DNA from 4 places in the Lysinibacillus sp. SGAir0095 genome. Region 2 is predicted to be linked to each of the others. Evidence: riboswitches for the same ligand, from Rfam matches in the RefSeq annotation. Region 2 holds a riboswitch; each other region holds the start of a gene.

Evidence for each region. A riboswitch is a leader RNA that binds a small molecule or an ion and turns the genes downstream of it on or off. The one in region 2 is predicted to bind S-adenosylmethionine.
Region 1: it holds a riboswitch for S-adenosylmethionine, as region 2 does, so the genes downstream of both, metA (homoserine O-acetyltransferase MetA) here and C1N55_RS01475 (O-acetylhomoserine aminocarboxypropyltransferase/cysteine synthase family protein) in region 2, are expected to answer to the same signal.
Region 3: it holds a riboswitch for S-adenosylmethionine, as region 2 does, so the genes downstream of both, C1N55_RS15160 (methionine ABC transporter ATP-binding protein) here and C1N55_RS01475 (O-acetylhomoserine aminocarboxypropyltransferase/cysteine synthase family protein) in region 2, are expected to answer to the same signal.
Region 4: it holds a riboswitch for S-adenosylmethionine, as region 2 does, so the genes downstream of both, metK (methionine adenosyltransferase) here and C1N55_RS01475 (O-acetylhomoserine aminocarboxypropyltransferase/cysteine synthase family protein) in region 2, are expected to answer to the same signal.

Annotation. Positions count from the first base shown of each region.
Region 1 is NZ_CP028083.1:2,141,861-2,145,716, reverse strand. Features, by position in the region: gene C1N55_RS10535 (DEAD/DEAH box helicase) at 1-801, shown strand, start outside; gene C1N55_RS10530 (hypothetical protein) at 817-1,590, shown strand; SAM riboswitch class I at 1,694-1,801, shown strand; gene metA (homoserine O-acetyltransferase MetA) at 1,904-2,842, shown strand; gene C1N55_RS10520 (MBL fold metallo-hydrolase) at 3,058-3,856, shown strand, end outside.
Region 2 is NZ_CP028083.1:298,036-301,891, reverse strand. Features, by position in the region: gene C1N55_RS01485 (RNA polymerase sigma factor) at 1-213, opposite strand, end outside; gene C1N55_RS01480 (hypothetical protein) at 395-784, opposite strand; gene C1N55_RS01475 (O-acetylhomoserine aminocarboxypropyltransferase/cysteine synthase family protein) at 1,055-2,356, opposite strand; SAM riboswitch class I at 2,470-2,576, opposite strand; gene C1N55_RS01470 (glycerol-3-phosphate acyltransferase) at 2,728-3,360, shown strand.
Region 3 is NZ_CP028083.1:3,045,018-3,048,873, reverse strand. Features, by position in the region: gene C1N55_RS15180 (arsenate reductase family protein) at 1-179, shown strand, start outside; gene gcvH (glycine cleavage system protein GcvH) at 261-641, shown strand; gene C1N55_RS15170 (toprim domain-containing protein) at 876-1,232, shown strand; gene C1N55_RS15165 (thioredoxin family protein) at 1,276-1,587, shown strand; SAM riboswitch class I at 1,638-1,743, shown strand; gene C1N55_RS15160 (methionine ABC transporter ATP-binding protein) at 1,934-2,959, shown strand; gene C1N55_RS15155 (methionine ABC transporter permease) at 2,952-3,620, shown strand; gene C1N55_RS15150 (MetQ/NlpA family ABC transporter substrate-binding protein) at 3,699-3,856, shown strand, end outside.
Region 4 is NZ_CP028083.1:2,942,617-2,946,472, reverse strand. Features, by position in the region: gene pckA (phosphoenolpyruvate carboxykinase (ATP)) at 1-1,087, opposite strand, end outside; SAM riboswitch class I at 1,285-1,398, shown strand; gene metK (methionine adenosyltransferase) at 1,842-3,038, shown strand; gene C1N55_RS14480 (hypothetical protein) at 3,091-3,660, opposite strand; gene C1N55_RS14475 (gamma carbonic anhydrase) at 3,780-3,856, opposite strand, start outside.

The DNA of each region.
Region 1 (3,856 bases), 1.8 Mb from region 2:
AATACCTTTGAAGAAAAACGTGAATTAGAAAAGCTTCTTGAAGAATCTCTTTTTGAACGTTTATATAAAAACCTGCCAGCATCCAATAAGAAAATGCTTGCAATTCAATACCGTATGCATGAGAACATTATGAAAACTATTTCACCTTTCTATGAATATGGAAATGATTCCTTACAATGTGGTCTTCCAGATTCAGATGCTATACGTGATCATAAATTGGATAGTCCATTCATTAAGCGAAAAGAACATCTATTATGGGTGGATATCCCGAACAAGCAAGAATTCTTCGAGGAACTATTAAAAGAAGGCGCAAGTTTACTAAATGAATCGGAGATCAATGTTATCCGAAACATGCTAATTGATTTAAATGAAGCTACGGCCAATGCAAAAGCGGAAGGGTTAATTCCTGAAGATGATTTAAAATCAATTGGGGTTATTAGTTTCTATGCTGCCCAGGTAAAACGAATTGATCGACTTATTGAACAGGAACTAAACCTCCCTCATTTACACATCCGAACTGGTTCTGTCGATAAATTCCAGGGGATGGAGATGGATGTGATTTTGGTGAGTATGGTTCGTAATAATGATAATAAATATGGTGATATCGGATTTGCCAAAGATTATCGTCGTTTAAATGTTGCTTTATCGCGAGCAAGAGAATTACTTGTATTAATTGGAAGTACAGAAATGTTTGTGAATCGTCCGAAAAAAGAAGAAACTCGCAAAATGTATAAAACACTATTAAATACTGTGAAGTCCCAAGACGGTTATCGAAATACAATCGAGAGTTACATTTCGTAAATTTAAGGAGGAAAAATGGAACTACATTCCTTACAGAAATCGCTTGAGTTAGAACTTACACAAAAAACGGAAGTTTCAATACTTCAATCTGATACTTGGTGTGTTCCGGTGCATACCTTAAATGTCACCTATAAACCAGTCATTCGAACAAAAATGGATATTCTAATGAAAATGCTTTTTCTTTCACTGAAAGATACAAAATTTGAAAGTGCTGAACAAATTAGTGAAATTCTCCTGGTAGAACAACTTTTTGTAGAGGATTTGTTATCAAAAATGCAAAAGACCAACCTAATTGCAAAAGTAGATGACTACTTCCTATTAACGGAAAAAGGGCAGAAACAGTTTGAGAATGGAGTTTTTGAAGAGGAGCAGGATGGAACTTCAACCGAGCTTCTTTATAGCCCGACTCATAGAAGTTTTTTAAAGGGCGATATAGAAGAAGTTCTCGAATTTGAAGATTTTCCAGAGAAAATTTTCCGTTATCAAGTACAAGATACTGAGTTAAGCTTTGAGGATCACCTTGTGATCAAGGAGCTGCAGTCTCAAAAAGAAGAAATTGAAGAACCTGAGGAAGAACAAGCAAAACTTTTTATCACATCTATCGATTCTGTAGAAAATGTCCAAGTCAATGATGTGCCATGTATCGAATTTTTGCTTTATGATGAAGTAAAAGATTTATTTTCTACTCGCGTATGGAATACTTTAACGAGCAAATGGGATGAAACTTTAGAGCAACTCATCCAAGAAACTGACAAATCAACATGGCGAGATAAATTGACACGACAATAGGAAAATTCTTTTGATTTCAAAAATGTAATATTAATTTATAAAATAGAAATATGGAATATTGCAAATATTTATTCTCTATGTTAATATTTAAATAATTTCATCTATCTTATCAAGAGAAGCAGAGGGATATGGCCCAATGAAGCTTCAGCAACCTCTAACATCGTTAGAAAGGTGCTAATTCCAGCAAGACTTATGTCTTGGGAGATAAGAGTGCGCGTATAACTAATACCCTCTCATTCTCACGCTGGAATGAGAGGTTTTTTATTTGTCTGATTTAGATGAATTCGGCATGTTAAGAAATGGGGGAACAAGAATGCCTATCAATATACCAAAGAATTTGCCTGCAGGAGAAATATTGCGTAAAGAGAAAATTTTCGTCATGGAAGAAGACCGTGCAAGTACACAACAAATCCGACCATTAAACATCTTAGTGTGTAACTTGATGCCTGAAAAAGAAAAAACGGAGCTACAGTTATTACGCCTTTTAGGGAACACACCATTACAAACAAACGTGACATTTCTAAACACAGCTACGTATGCTTCAAGAAATGTATCAAGATCACATCTAGATACTTTTTACAAAACTTTTCATGAAATAAAGCACCGGCGTTTTGATGGGATGATAATTACAGGAGCACCAGTGGAACGAATGGAATTTGAAGAGGTTAGTTATTGGGAAGAAATATCCCAAATCATGGACTGGGCTCAACTTAATGTTACTTCCTGTATGTATATTTGTTGGGGAGCGCAGGCTGCCCTATATAAACATTTCAATATCGGGAAGTTCGAGCTTCCTAAAAAATGCTCGGGTGTTTATTCCCATGTCATTACTGACCTAACAGTTGACTTAGTGCGTGGATTTAGCGATGAATATGTTGCACCGCATTCTCGTCATACTTCTGTTTCGCTAGAGGAAGTACAAAATCATCCAGATTTACTGTTACTTAGCTATTCAGAAGAAGCGGGTCCCTTCATCGTACAATCAAAAGACACAAAGCATATTATGATTACTGGCCATTTAGAATACGATGCGACAACATTGGCGGATGAATATGCACGTGATGTAGAAAAAGGGGACACGGTAGACATTCCTGTGAATTACTTCCCGAATAATGATCCAAAGAATACGCCTAAAAATAGTTGGCGTGCCCATTCATATCTTCTTTTCTACAATTGGTTAAACTATTATGTATACCAAGAAACTCCATTTGATTGGCACTATGTAGAAGATACAATTGAGTTCCATATTTAACAAGTGAGCCATGTGTTTGAAACACATGGTTTTTTTGTGGGCAAACCACTGTATGAATTTAATTTTTTCCAATAGTCGATGGATCTCATCAAACTTTTTCTGGTTTATCAAAGTCTCCTAAAACTACTTATCCCCAAATATTGTGGGTTTTTATCATTTTGGAATGAATAGGGATTATTTTTATAGAAAAAATACTATTGGAAGGAGGCAAAAATTTGTCTGAACAAATGAATTATGGTGAGGATTATAAATATATTCCTATGTCATCAGTTTCTAGTGGAAAAGGTCAAGAGATTATGCCTGATATTTATTCATTTACTGTTCAGGTTGTCAATTTGTGTATGATTGGCGAACCGAACAATCCGACAGGGTGGACTTTAGTTGATGCAGGGATGCCCAAATCCGTTAATACGATTATTAAAGAAGCTGAAAAGCGCTTCGGATCAAATGCACGTCCAAACGGCATTGTGTTAACCCATGGGCATTTTGATCATGTAGGGGCAATAATCGAGTTAGTCGAGCATTGGAATGTCCCCGTTTATGCCCATGAATTAGAAATTCCATATTTAACAGGGCAAAAGAGCTATCCTGAAGCTGACTCAAGCGTGGAAGGTGGACTTATTGCAAGGATTTCTCCTTATTTTCCGAACGAGCCAATCAATTTAGGACACCATGTAAAACCTTTGCCTAGTGATGGTTCAATCCCGGTGCTAAAGGATTGGAAATGGGTGCATACACCTGGGCATTCTCCTGGACATGTTTCCTTCTTTAGGGAAACAGATAGTGCATTGATTGCTGGTGATGCTTTTGTAACGGTTAAACAGGAATCCCTCTTTAAAGTTCTGGTACAGGAAAAGGAAATTAGTGGTCCGCCGCGTTATTTTACATCTGATTGGAAGCTATCCTGGCACTCCGTAAAGATACTGAAAGATTTAAAACCGACTGTCGCCATCACAGGCCATGGTTTACCGATGAAAGGTAGTGAGTTGACTGACAACTTAACTAAATTAGTAA
Region 2 (3,856 bases):
CCATGCTTTAAATGGACGACTAGTATCATAGCTTTGGATGTTTTGATAAACACGAATAAAGGTTTCTTGTACTGCATCTGTTGCATTTGAACGCTGATGGTTCATGATAATTGTTGCAACTCTAATGGCATAATCAAAATAAAGATCATATAATTCACGAAATGCTCGAACGTCTCCATTTTTTATCTGTTGAATCATTTCTTTTTCCTTCATAATTCACATCCTTTCATTCATTTCTTGGAACAGTTAATTTGTTTACTAATAATACCTATGCACTTTCCAAAAAGTTTTCAACAGAGCAAAACTTTAAGTTGCAAAAAATAAAAAAAACCTGTATCAAATCATACAGGTTTAAATCAAATACACTATTTAGGAGTTGTTAAATGGGAGATTGCTAGGATGCTTGATTTATGGTCATTTTTTTAAATTTATTTATGACACTATTAACTAGCAGCATTTCTTTAGTTGTAAAGACGGGTACGCCATACGTGCGCTGAACAAGCTGGAATTGACCATACTCTAAATGCCATTCCTTTGCCGGTATTGACAAGTGATGATTTCCAAACTCTTTGTACGCTTCGAAAACTTCTTTTACGTAATAATTACTTTCTGAAAATGTTGCAATTTCCTCTTTGTACGCTGTATGTCCAAATGTCTTATGCCAAAGATTATCTACACCAGCTAATAAACGCTGAAGTGAAAATGCATTTATAAAGGCACCTTTTTCATTTAATTCATATATAAAATATGCTGCGATATTTTGCGCACTATAGATGTTTCCCATTTAACAACACTCCTTTTACTAAGTAATACCGTATCGAAAACCTGTAAACCAATTAAAAATTTAACCTGCAAGGGATAGATTTTAATTCCGATAAGTTTTCTCTATATTAGATATTATATGAATTAAACACCTAAAAGTCAATAAAACTAATTGAATTACTAGGTTTTAAGATGCAACATAACCGAATGAATGGCATTAGATAAAATTGGTGAAAACTCTCCTATTTCACAAATGAGTGAAAGGTCATTTTCACCAATTCCATCTATCTAATTAGGCGTTTGCTTGTGCAATATTTTCAACCGCTTTTTCCAAAGCCTGATCTAAATCTGCAATGATATCTTCTACAGCCTCTAAGCCAACTGACAAGCGAATGAGCTCTTCAGAAACACCAGCCACCTTTAACTCTTCTTGCGATAGTTGTTGATGAGTTGTTGAAGCAGGGTGAATAATTAGAGATTTTGCATCCCCTACGTTTGCCACATGAGAGAAAAGCTGGACATTGTCAATTACTTTACTTCCTACATCACGGCCACCTTTGATGCCAAATGTAATCATAGAGCCGTAACCATTTTTCAGGTATTTTTTCGCTAATGAATGCGATGGGAAGCTTTCCTTGCCTGGATAGTTGACATATTCCACGAATGGGTGGTTTTCCAAGTATTCTGTAACCTTCAATGCATTTTCTCCATGCTTTGTATAACGCAAATGAAGCGTCTCTAAACCTTGAAGGAAGTTAAATGCACTATCCGCACTTAGAGTTGGACCGAAGTCGCGTAATAATTGAACCCGCAACTTTGTTGCAAAAGCAGCCCCTGCTGTATCAATGCCGTAACGTATGCCGTGGTAAGACTCATCTGGTTCAGTGAATCCCGGGAAGCGTCCGCTTGTCCAGTCAAACTTACCGGCATCTACTACGACACCTCCAATTGTTGTACCATGACCACCAATCCATTTAGTTGCTGAATGTACCACAACATCTGCTCCAAAGTCGATTGGATTCGATCCATATGGGGATGGGAAAGTATTATCGATGATTAACGGAAGTCCATGCGCATGAGCAATTTCCGCTACTCGCTCGATATCTAAAATGTTTAAGCTTGGATTACCCACTGTTTCTGCATAAATTGCTTTTGTTTTGTCCGTAATGGCCGCTTCAAAATTTTCAGGGTTACTCTCATCTACAAATACCGTTGTAATACCATAGCGTGGCAATGTATTCGCAAATAAGTTATAGGTACCACCATAAAGCGATCCTGCTGAAACAATTTCATCTCCTGTACCAGCAATATTCAAGATAGAAAAAGCAATGGCCGCTGCACCTGAAGATAACGCAACTGCAGCTGTTCCACCTTCAAGTAAAGCCACACGTTTTTCAAAAACATCGACAGTTGGGTTCATAATACGTGAATAGATGTTACCCGTTTGTTCTAGTGCAAAAAGCTTTCGTGCATGCTCAGTGTTTTCAAAAGCATAAGCCGTTGTTCTGTAAATGGGTACTGCGATTGCTCCTGTTACTGGATCTGGCTTTTGCCCTCCATGAAGCAATTGTGTTTCCGGTCGTTGCTGTGACATGTTTTCTCCTCCTAAAATAGAATCGATGGGGTGATCTAACTAATGAGGAGGACCTTATGGAAAAACAAAAGCCCTCTTCTAAGAAGAGGGCTGCAAAGTTGCAATTTTTCCTCCCCTTATCTCTCAGATCTAATCAAAATCTGTAGGAATTAGCACCTTTGCGTAATCGCTGGTTGCTGGGCATCGTAGGGCCTAGTCCCTCCGCCTCTCTGGATAAAGGTATTTGATTCATGTTCCATCGTTATAGAAACTATAAAGCATAGTAATCTACTATGTCAACTGCATTTTTAAAATATTTCGAAAATATTTGAAACATCTTATATAATCATAGAGTATATTGTAAAAAGCATACTTTGAAGGGAGTTTTCATTTTGCTTTATGCCATTATCTTTATATTATTAGCAGGTTATCTAATTGGCTGCATTCATGGCTCTAATATTGCTAAATTACTTTCAGGCGTAAACCTGAAAGAAGTTGGACATGGGAATGCAGGAGCATCAAATGCAACCCTGTCATTAGGTTGGAAATATGGTGTTCTTGTTGCTTTAATCGACATTGGAAAAGGAATAGTAGCAATTGTATTCATACGTCTCTACTTAGTTAACTTTGAATCCTTTACCCTTAATCAGACTTCACTTTTACTATACCTTACTGGTGCAGCAGTAATCCTTGGCCATAACTTCCCAATTCATATGAGGTTTCGCGGTGGAAAAGGTACTGCTTCTTTAATTGGCATTTTTATTGCACTGAATTGGAAATTGGGATTAATTGCTGTACTTGCTTTTGTGATTACATCGCTTTTAACAAATTATTTACTTATTGGCGTTGGTATTTTATATATTATATTCGCAGTCACTGCACTTTTAATCGAACCAACAATTGGGCCATTCATTATTACACTGACTTTATTATTAATCGCACTTTATCTTCATATCGAGAACATCAACCGTATGCGACTCGGGACGGAACCAAAAGTTACAGCTGCTTTTAAGAAGAAGCGATAGCGATCTTTCGAAAACCTGAGTTCTGCTTTTTTTGCGATTGTCGCTTTGCTTTCGTCGCAGAAAATGCAATCTCTAAAAACCCGCCTGAGCTCCTTTTTGCGACTGGCGCTTTTGCTTTCGTCGCAGAAAATGCAATCTCTAAAAACCCGCCTGAGCTCCTTTTTGCGACTGGCGCTTTGCTTTCGTCGCAGAAAATGCAATCTCTCAAACCCGGCTGAGCCCTTTTTGCGACTGGCGCTTTTGCTTTCGTCGCAGAAAATGCAATCTCTCAAACCCGCCTGAGCTCCTTTTTGCGACTGGCGCTTTTGCTTTCGCCGCAGAAAATGCAATCTCTAAAAACCCGCCTGAGCTCCTTTTTGCGACTGTCGCTTTGCTTTCGTCGCAGAAAATGCAATCTCTCAAACCCGTCTGAGCCCTTTTTGCGACTGTCGCTTTTGCTTTCGTCGCAGAAAATGCAATCTCTCAAACCCGGCTGAGAGATTGCATTTTTGTATCT
Region 3 (3,856 bases), 1.4 Mb from region 2:
CATCTGGTATGAAGTATAAAGAATTGGGCTTAAAAGATAAATTAAGTTCAATGTCAGAAGATGAACAGCTGAAATTATTGGCTTCTGACGGCATGTTGATCAAAAGACCGCTTGTGACAGATGGAGAAAAAGTTACTTTAGGCTTTAAAGAGTCTGACTTCATCGAATCTTGGAAATAAAGCCATACTCTATCTTGTTTTTGGTTATGAAATATGTCAAACTTATCATGTATGAATTACATATATTTGGAGGGGTTTTTAGTGAGCACACCGAAAGATTTACGTTACTCTAAAGAACACGAATGGGTAAAAGTTGAAGATGGAAAAGTACGCATTGGAATTACACACTTTGCACAATCTGAACTTGGCGATATTGTATTCGTTGAACTTCCACAAGTTGGCGACGAAATTCAATTAAACGAACCATTCGGTAGTGTGGAATCTGTAAAAACAGTTTCAGAACTATACGCACCAATTTCAGGTAAAGTGGTTGAAATCAATAGCGAGCTTGAAGATAGTCCAGAATTTGTAAATGAATCACCTTATGAACAAGCTTGGATGATAGTAATTGAACCGGCTGATCTTTCAGAAGTGGAAGCTTTATTAACTCCTGAGCAATATGATGAATTAATTGACGCATAATATGAATATGATATAAAAAGAAAACGCCAGAAAACCACTGGCGTTTTTTTTACAATCTAAATATAATAAATAACCATATCTTTTATTTCACTGATCATTTGTAGACAGTCTCACAAAATCAGTGAGAAAAGACATCGATTTTCACTAATGAAAACCGTGCTTTTCAATCATTATCCTTATGCATATTTGAAGACGTTATTTAGCTGTGTTACTACAAATCGTGGGGTGAAGCAAATGATAGTTGATAAGTGTATAATTGTTGAGGGTCGATCGGATAAGTTAAACATTGCACCAATCTTTGCTGAGGATGTTAAAATTATTTGTACGAATGGTACGATTAGTGAGGATGCCTTATTAGATCTTCTGGAACCATTTGAAGAATGTAAACTCTATACGTTATTTGATGCGGATAATTCAGGAGAAAAGTTGAGAAAGCTAACAAAAAGAATTTATTCTGAGGCTGTTCATCTTTTCATACCTCGAACATATATCGAAGTGGCGAATGCTCCTAAAAAAGTGTTGGCAAATTTGTTAAGTGATGCCAAATTCTCGGTGCATAAGCAATATTTATCTTCATCAATTGAGACGTAAATAGTTGTATTATTACCTAAACGAACGAGTAGGATGATGGTTAATGAAAGAATGGACAATTGAAAATTGGGCGCAACAACAGGAGAAAAATTCCTTAGTTGCCTTTTATCTATATACGCCGATGTGTGGAACTTGTGCTGTCGCATCGAAAATGATGGATGTTATCGAAAACCTTTTGCCAGATTTACCTCTAGGCAAGGCAAATATTAATTACTTAGGAAATTTAGCAATGGATTATCAAATTGAAAGTGTTCCATGTTTACTAATCAGTGAAAATGGAAATGTCGAAAAAGTATATGCTTTCCAATCTGTACCATTCCTCTATGAGAAGTTGAAAAAAAGTGTTGACGCATAGAGAACTAACATGGTAAAGTAACATCCATAATCTAAAATTTAATATCGTAACTCTTATAAAGAGCGGTGGAGGGAAGTGCCCTATGAAGCCCGGCAACCATCACATTTTGTGAAAAGGTGCCAAGTCACGCGAAGTGGATACTTTGGAAGATAAGAGAACGGTTAACGTAAACAATACAGTTACGTTCCCTTCTACTTGTCTTGGTAGAAGGGATTTTTTGTTTTCAAATAATTGCTAGATTATAAATTTCACAATCGCTAAATGGGTAAACTGAAAATACCTTCAAGTATAGATATAAGAATACATAGTTACGGTTCGCTATAGAACGCATAGTAAGGAGTCGCATATGATTGAACTTAAAGACATATCGAAAATATATAAAACAAAAAATGGAGAGATAACAGCTGTCAAGGATGTTAATTTATCCATTAACAAAGGTGAAATATTTGGAATTATCGGTTATAGTGGCGCAGGAAAAAGTACAATGATTCGTTTACTTAACGGTCTGGAAAAACCTTCCACAGGGACGGTAGAAGTGAATGGTCAGGTAATTTCTTCTATTTCAGGTTCGCTGCTTCGCCAAGCAAGACAAAAAATCAGTATGATTTTCCAGCATTTCAATCTGCTATGGTCGCGTACAGTTGCAGAGAACATTGCTTTTCCATTAGAAATTGCAGGAGTTTCGAAGGCAGAACGAACAAAACGTGTGAAAGAGTTAATCGATTTGGTTGGTTTAACTGGAAGAGAGAATGCTTACCCATCTCAATTATCGGGTGGTCAAAAGCAGCGTGTGGGGATTGCAAGAGCCCTTGCAAATAATCCGGAAGTATTGCTTTGCGATGAGGCAACAAGTGCCCTTGATCCAGAAACAACGGATGCAATTTTGGAATTATTGCTAGACATCAATAAGCGTCTCGGGCTAACGATTGTACTTATTACACATGAAATGCATGTCATTCGCAAAATTTGTCGACGTGTAGCGGTAATGGAAGCTGGACAAGTAGTTGAATCGGGAGAAGTGCTACAGGTCTTCCAAAATCCACAAGCTGAAATCACTAAGAATTTCGTGATGCAGGTTTCTGGAACAAAAGAATCCAAGGAATCAATCGAGCAAATTCTAGTCAACTACCCAACAGGGAAACTAGTGAAACTGACGTTTATTGGGAATAAAACGGAACAGCCAGTCATTTCACAAATTATTAAGGAATTTGATGTTGAAGTGAATATTGTTCACGGAAATATTACACAAACTACAAGTGGCCCATATGGAACATTAATTGTACAAATCGATGGGAAACCAAATCAGGTTGAAGAAGCATTTAAACTTTTAGAGACGAGAGAAATTCAAGCGGAGGTGATTGACCATGTTTAATCAATTATTTCCGAATGTTGATTGGGTAAAATTGTGGGAAGCTACCTACGAGACATTATATATGACGGTAATTTCTACAGGAGTAACCTTTGTACTTGGACTAGCAATTGGAATATTGCTGTTTTTGACAAGCCCACACCAAATTTGGGCAAATAAAATGGTTAATTTATTAACAGGATCTCTTGTTAATATATTCAGATCTATCCCATTTATCGTATTAATTATTCTTTTAATTCCGTTTACAAAATTCCTGCTTGGAACAATCCGAGGAGTTGAGGCAGCATTACCTGCACTTATTATTGGGGCTGGACCATTTTATGCTCGACTAGTATTAATCGCCTTAAGAGAAATTGATAAAGGTGTCATTGAAGCGGCTCGATCAATGGGAGCGAAAACTTCAACAATTATTTGGAAGGTATTAATTCCAGAATCCCTACCAGCATTATTTTCTGGTATTACGGTGACTGCAGTGGCATTAGTTGGATACACGGCAATGGCTGGAATTATCGGAGCTGGCGGATTAGGAAACCTGGCATTTATTGATGGCTTCCAACGTAGCCGTGATGATGTAACGCTTATGGCAACGATTGTCATTTTATTAATCGTGTTTATTCTTCAATTTATTGGAGACTTTATAACAACAAAGACTGATAAACGTTAACAACTATTTTTTGGTAATTGGTGCTGACGGTTTGGCCGTTCACATATAGAAGAAACAGGAGAAAAGGAGAAAGACTATATGAAGAAATTTTTATCATTCTTATTATTATCAGTAGTTGTACTTGCATTAGCTGCATGTGGAACTGCTAAAGAAGAGGAAACAAATACTTCTACAAATGGGTCTGCAGATGGAGAGGCAACTGAACAGAAAGAATCAGTAACTTTAAAGGTTGGTGC
Region 4 (3,856 bases), 1.5 Mb from region 2:
GTTCTTTTGTTAGTTTACTGATTGGAGGCAACACACCAAAAGCATCAGCAGTTAAAAATACGATTGTTTTTGGATGACCTGCAACAGAAGGCATCACGATATTATCGATAAAGTGAATTGGATACGCAGCACGCGTATTTTCAGTTAAAGAACTGTCATCGTAGTTTGGAATGCGAGATTCTGGGTCTACTACAACGTTTTCTAATACTGTTCCAAAACGAATGGCATTATAAATTTCTGGTTCTTTTTCAGCAGAAAGGTTGATTGTTTTTGCATAGCAACCACCTTCGATGTTGAACACCCCATTATCTGACCAGCCATGCTCGTCATCACCGATTAATTTACGATTAGCATCCGCAGATAAAGTCGTTTTACCTGTACCGGATAAACCAAAGAATAATGCAACATCTCCAGCTTCACCTACGTTTGCAGAGCAATGCATAGAGAAAATATCATTTTCTGGTAATAGGTAGTTCATAATGCCAAAGATTGATTTTTTCATTTCGCCAGCGTATTCAGTACCACCGATTAAGATAATCTTCTTTTCTAAAGAAACGATGATAAATGTTTCAGAAGCTGTACCATCAACAGTAGGATCTGCTTTAAAGTTTGGTGCTGATACGATTGTGAATTCTGCATTATGAGTAGCTAATTCGGTTTCAGTTGGACGGATGAATAATTGATGACAGAATAGATTGTGCCATGCATATTCATTAATTACTTGGATTTGAAGCTGAGAGTCCTTGTCTGCACCAGCATATCCCTTGAATACATACAGCTCATCTTTTTCTTTTAAATAGTTGACAACTTTTACATATAATTTATCAAACACTTCAGCAGAAATCGGGCGGTTAACATTACCCCAGTCGATTTTGTCTTTTGTGCTTTCTTCTTCTACAATATATTTATCTTTAGGAGAACGACCAGTATATTTGCCTGTTTCAGCACTTAATGCACCATCAGCAGTTAATGTAGCTTCTCCACGTTCTGTAGCTTTCTCCACTAATTGTGGTACGGATAATTGAACTTTAATATTTTCGCCGTTTAATAATTCCTTCAGCTCATTAGCAATTTCTACTGAATTCATCGATTAAATACCATCCTTTTTATAGAATTCCCAAAGTCGTGGGAGGTTTGATTATTTTCATAATTAGTATAACACATTGAATTAAATAGTCTATACTAATACAAAAATTATTTTTTAATTTTGAAACTTTAATAGAAATATTCAAAAACGATTGACAAGTGAATATACATTACGTAAGATTTATTCTTGAACGGATACTCTTATCCCGAGTTGGTGGAGGGTCATGGCCCTATGAAGCCCGGCAACCTGCGTTATTCATTTAACGCGATGGTGCCAACCTGATGCAAGGGAATACCCTTGAACGATAAGAGTGAAAGGTAATGTATGTAATCACAATTCCTTTTACTCATGTACTTAACAAGAGTATAAGGAATTTTTTTTTTCGAATTAGAACACAATGATAAGTATAGCATTTCTTTCTATTTTTATCAGTGCCTTTCTAAATCCATGTATTTGTGAAGAGACCGTATATCCATTTTAGAATGTGTTTTTATATCCACAGTATACAGAAATAAAATTTTGATAAATTACTGTGATTGCTGTATGGGTAAGTATTGTTCATTTACTGTTTTATACATAATAATAAAACAATAATTCCAAACTTCCTAACTAAATTTTAAAAAATGGGAGAGGAAGAACAAATAATAAAAGGTAACAGCTGAAATAACGGACTAGTAGAGCGGGTTTAACATGGATAATGAGTACCGTATCAACATCGAGAAAATATCTCGACATAAACTTAGGAGGAAACGAAATGACAAACCGTAGACTGTTTACATCAGAAAGTGTAACAGAAGGACACCCAGACAAAATCTGTGACCAAATTTCTGATGCAATTTTAGATGCAATTTTAAGAGAAGATCCAAATGCTCGTGTAGCTTGTGAGACAACTGTTACAACTGGTTTAGTACTTGTTGCAGGTGAAATCACTACTTCTACATATGTAGATATTAAAGGAATTGTTCGTGATACTGTGGCTGAGATTGGCTATACACGTGGAAAATATGGTTTCGATGCAGAAAACCTAGCTGTGCTAGTAGCTATTGGCGAACAATCACCAGATATTGCTCAAGGAGTTGACCAAGCTTTAGAAGCACGTGAAGGATCATTGACTGATGCTGATATCGAAGCTATTGGAGCAGGTGACCAAGGATTAATGTTCGGGTTTGCATGTAATGAAACTCCAGAATTGATGCCATTGCCAATCAGTCTTGCACATAGATTAGCTCGACGCTTAACAGAAGTGCGAAAATCTGAAGAGCTTGGCTACTTACGTCCAGATGGCAAAACTCAAGTAACAATTGAGTATGATGAAGAAAACAAGCCTGTACGTGTGGATACAATTGTTATTTCAACTCAGCATGATGAAGAAGTATCATTAGACCAAATTCAAGAAGATATTAAAGAAAAGGTTATTAACGTAGTGGTTCCAGAAGAATTAATTGATGCAAACACTAAATACTTTATTAACCCAACTGGCCGTTTTGTTATCGGTGGACCTAAAGGAGATGCCGGTTTAACAGGTCGTAAAATTATTGTTGATACTTACGGTGGCTATGCTCGTCATGGTGGAGGCGCCTTTTCTGGTAAGGATGCAACAAAGGTTGACCGTTCTGCAGCATATGCAGCAAGATACGTGGCAAAAAATATTGTTGCCGCAGGACTTGCTGAACGTGCTGAAGTACAGTTAGCATATGCGATCGGTGTAGCTCGTCCAGTATCGATTGCAATAGATACTTTCGGAACTGGAATTGTGAAGGAAGAGCAATTAGTAGAATGGGTAAGTGAATTATTCGATTTACGTCCTGCTGGCATTATTAAAATGCTTGATCTTCGTAGACCAATTTACAAGCAAACAGCTGCCTATGGACATTTTGGTCGTACAGATTTAGATGTTCCTTGGGAAAATACAGACATTGCTCCTCTTTTAAAAGAAAAAGCTAGTCTTTAATAGTTGTTCTTGCAGGGGAATATAGATAAAACAGGTAGCATTCATAGGAGTGCTACCTGTTTTCATTTGAGGGAAATTCTTGTTCTAGTGGGACGTTATGTAAACGAATTTTGGAGTCGATTTTACTTTTTATAGAGGAATCTACTGCTCCCGTAGCTTCAAATTCAAAATAATACCCATCATTAAAGGTGAAATTGTAGATTTCTTTGCCAGATTCATCATTGGGATACACATGGCCTACTCTTGATAAATCAGACCAATCATAAACTACTTTACTACCAATTAACGGGTTGTACTCAATATAATTTTCATCTAAATAAACATAATGATTGACACCTAATAAAAAGATGCTGCAAAATCCTAAAATAGTTAGAATTATAACAACAATTTTTGTAATAAGCTTTTTAATGAAATATAACAATATTAACGCAATAGAAGCAAAGAAAAACGCTAACGTGTAGACGATTAAATTTTTGCCAAATGATATAAAGGCAATTTTATTTGGGTCTTCAAAAAAAACGACTGATAGAATGGCAGGGGTCAATAACACAAAAATCGGGGCGATGACAATGACAAGTATCGCTAAAACCCAGTAAACACTTTTAGTTTCAAATTGGTTCATCATACGTCTCCTTTATATAGGTAGCTTATGTAAAGCTTTTAGAGTAATGATAAAAAGGTATAAGCTTAATGCGTTATACCTGTAATAATAATAGTAAGACTTTCTACCACTATATGTTGCTATAGTTGAAGTGATTTGTAAATTTGTCCTTTTTCTACATATTCGCGAATGATTCGATCCATATCCTCTCGATCTT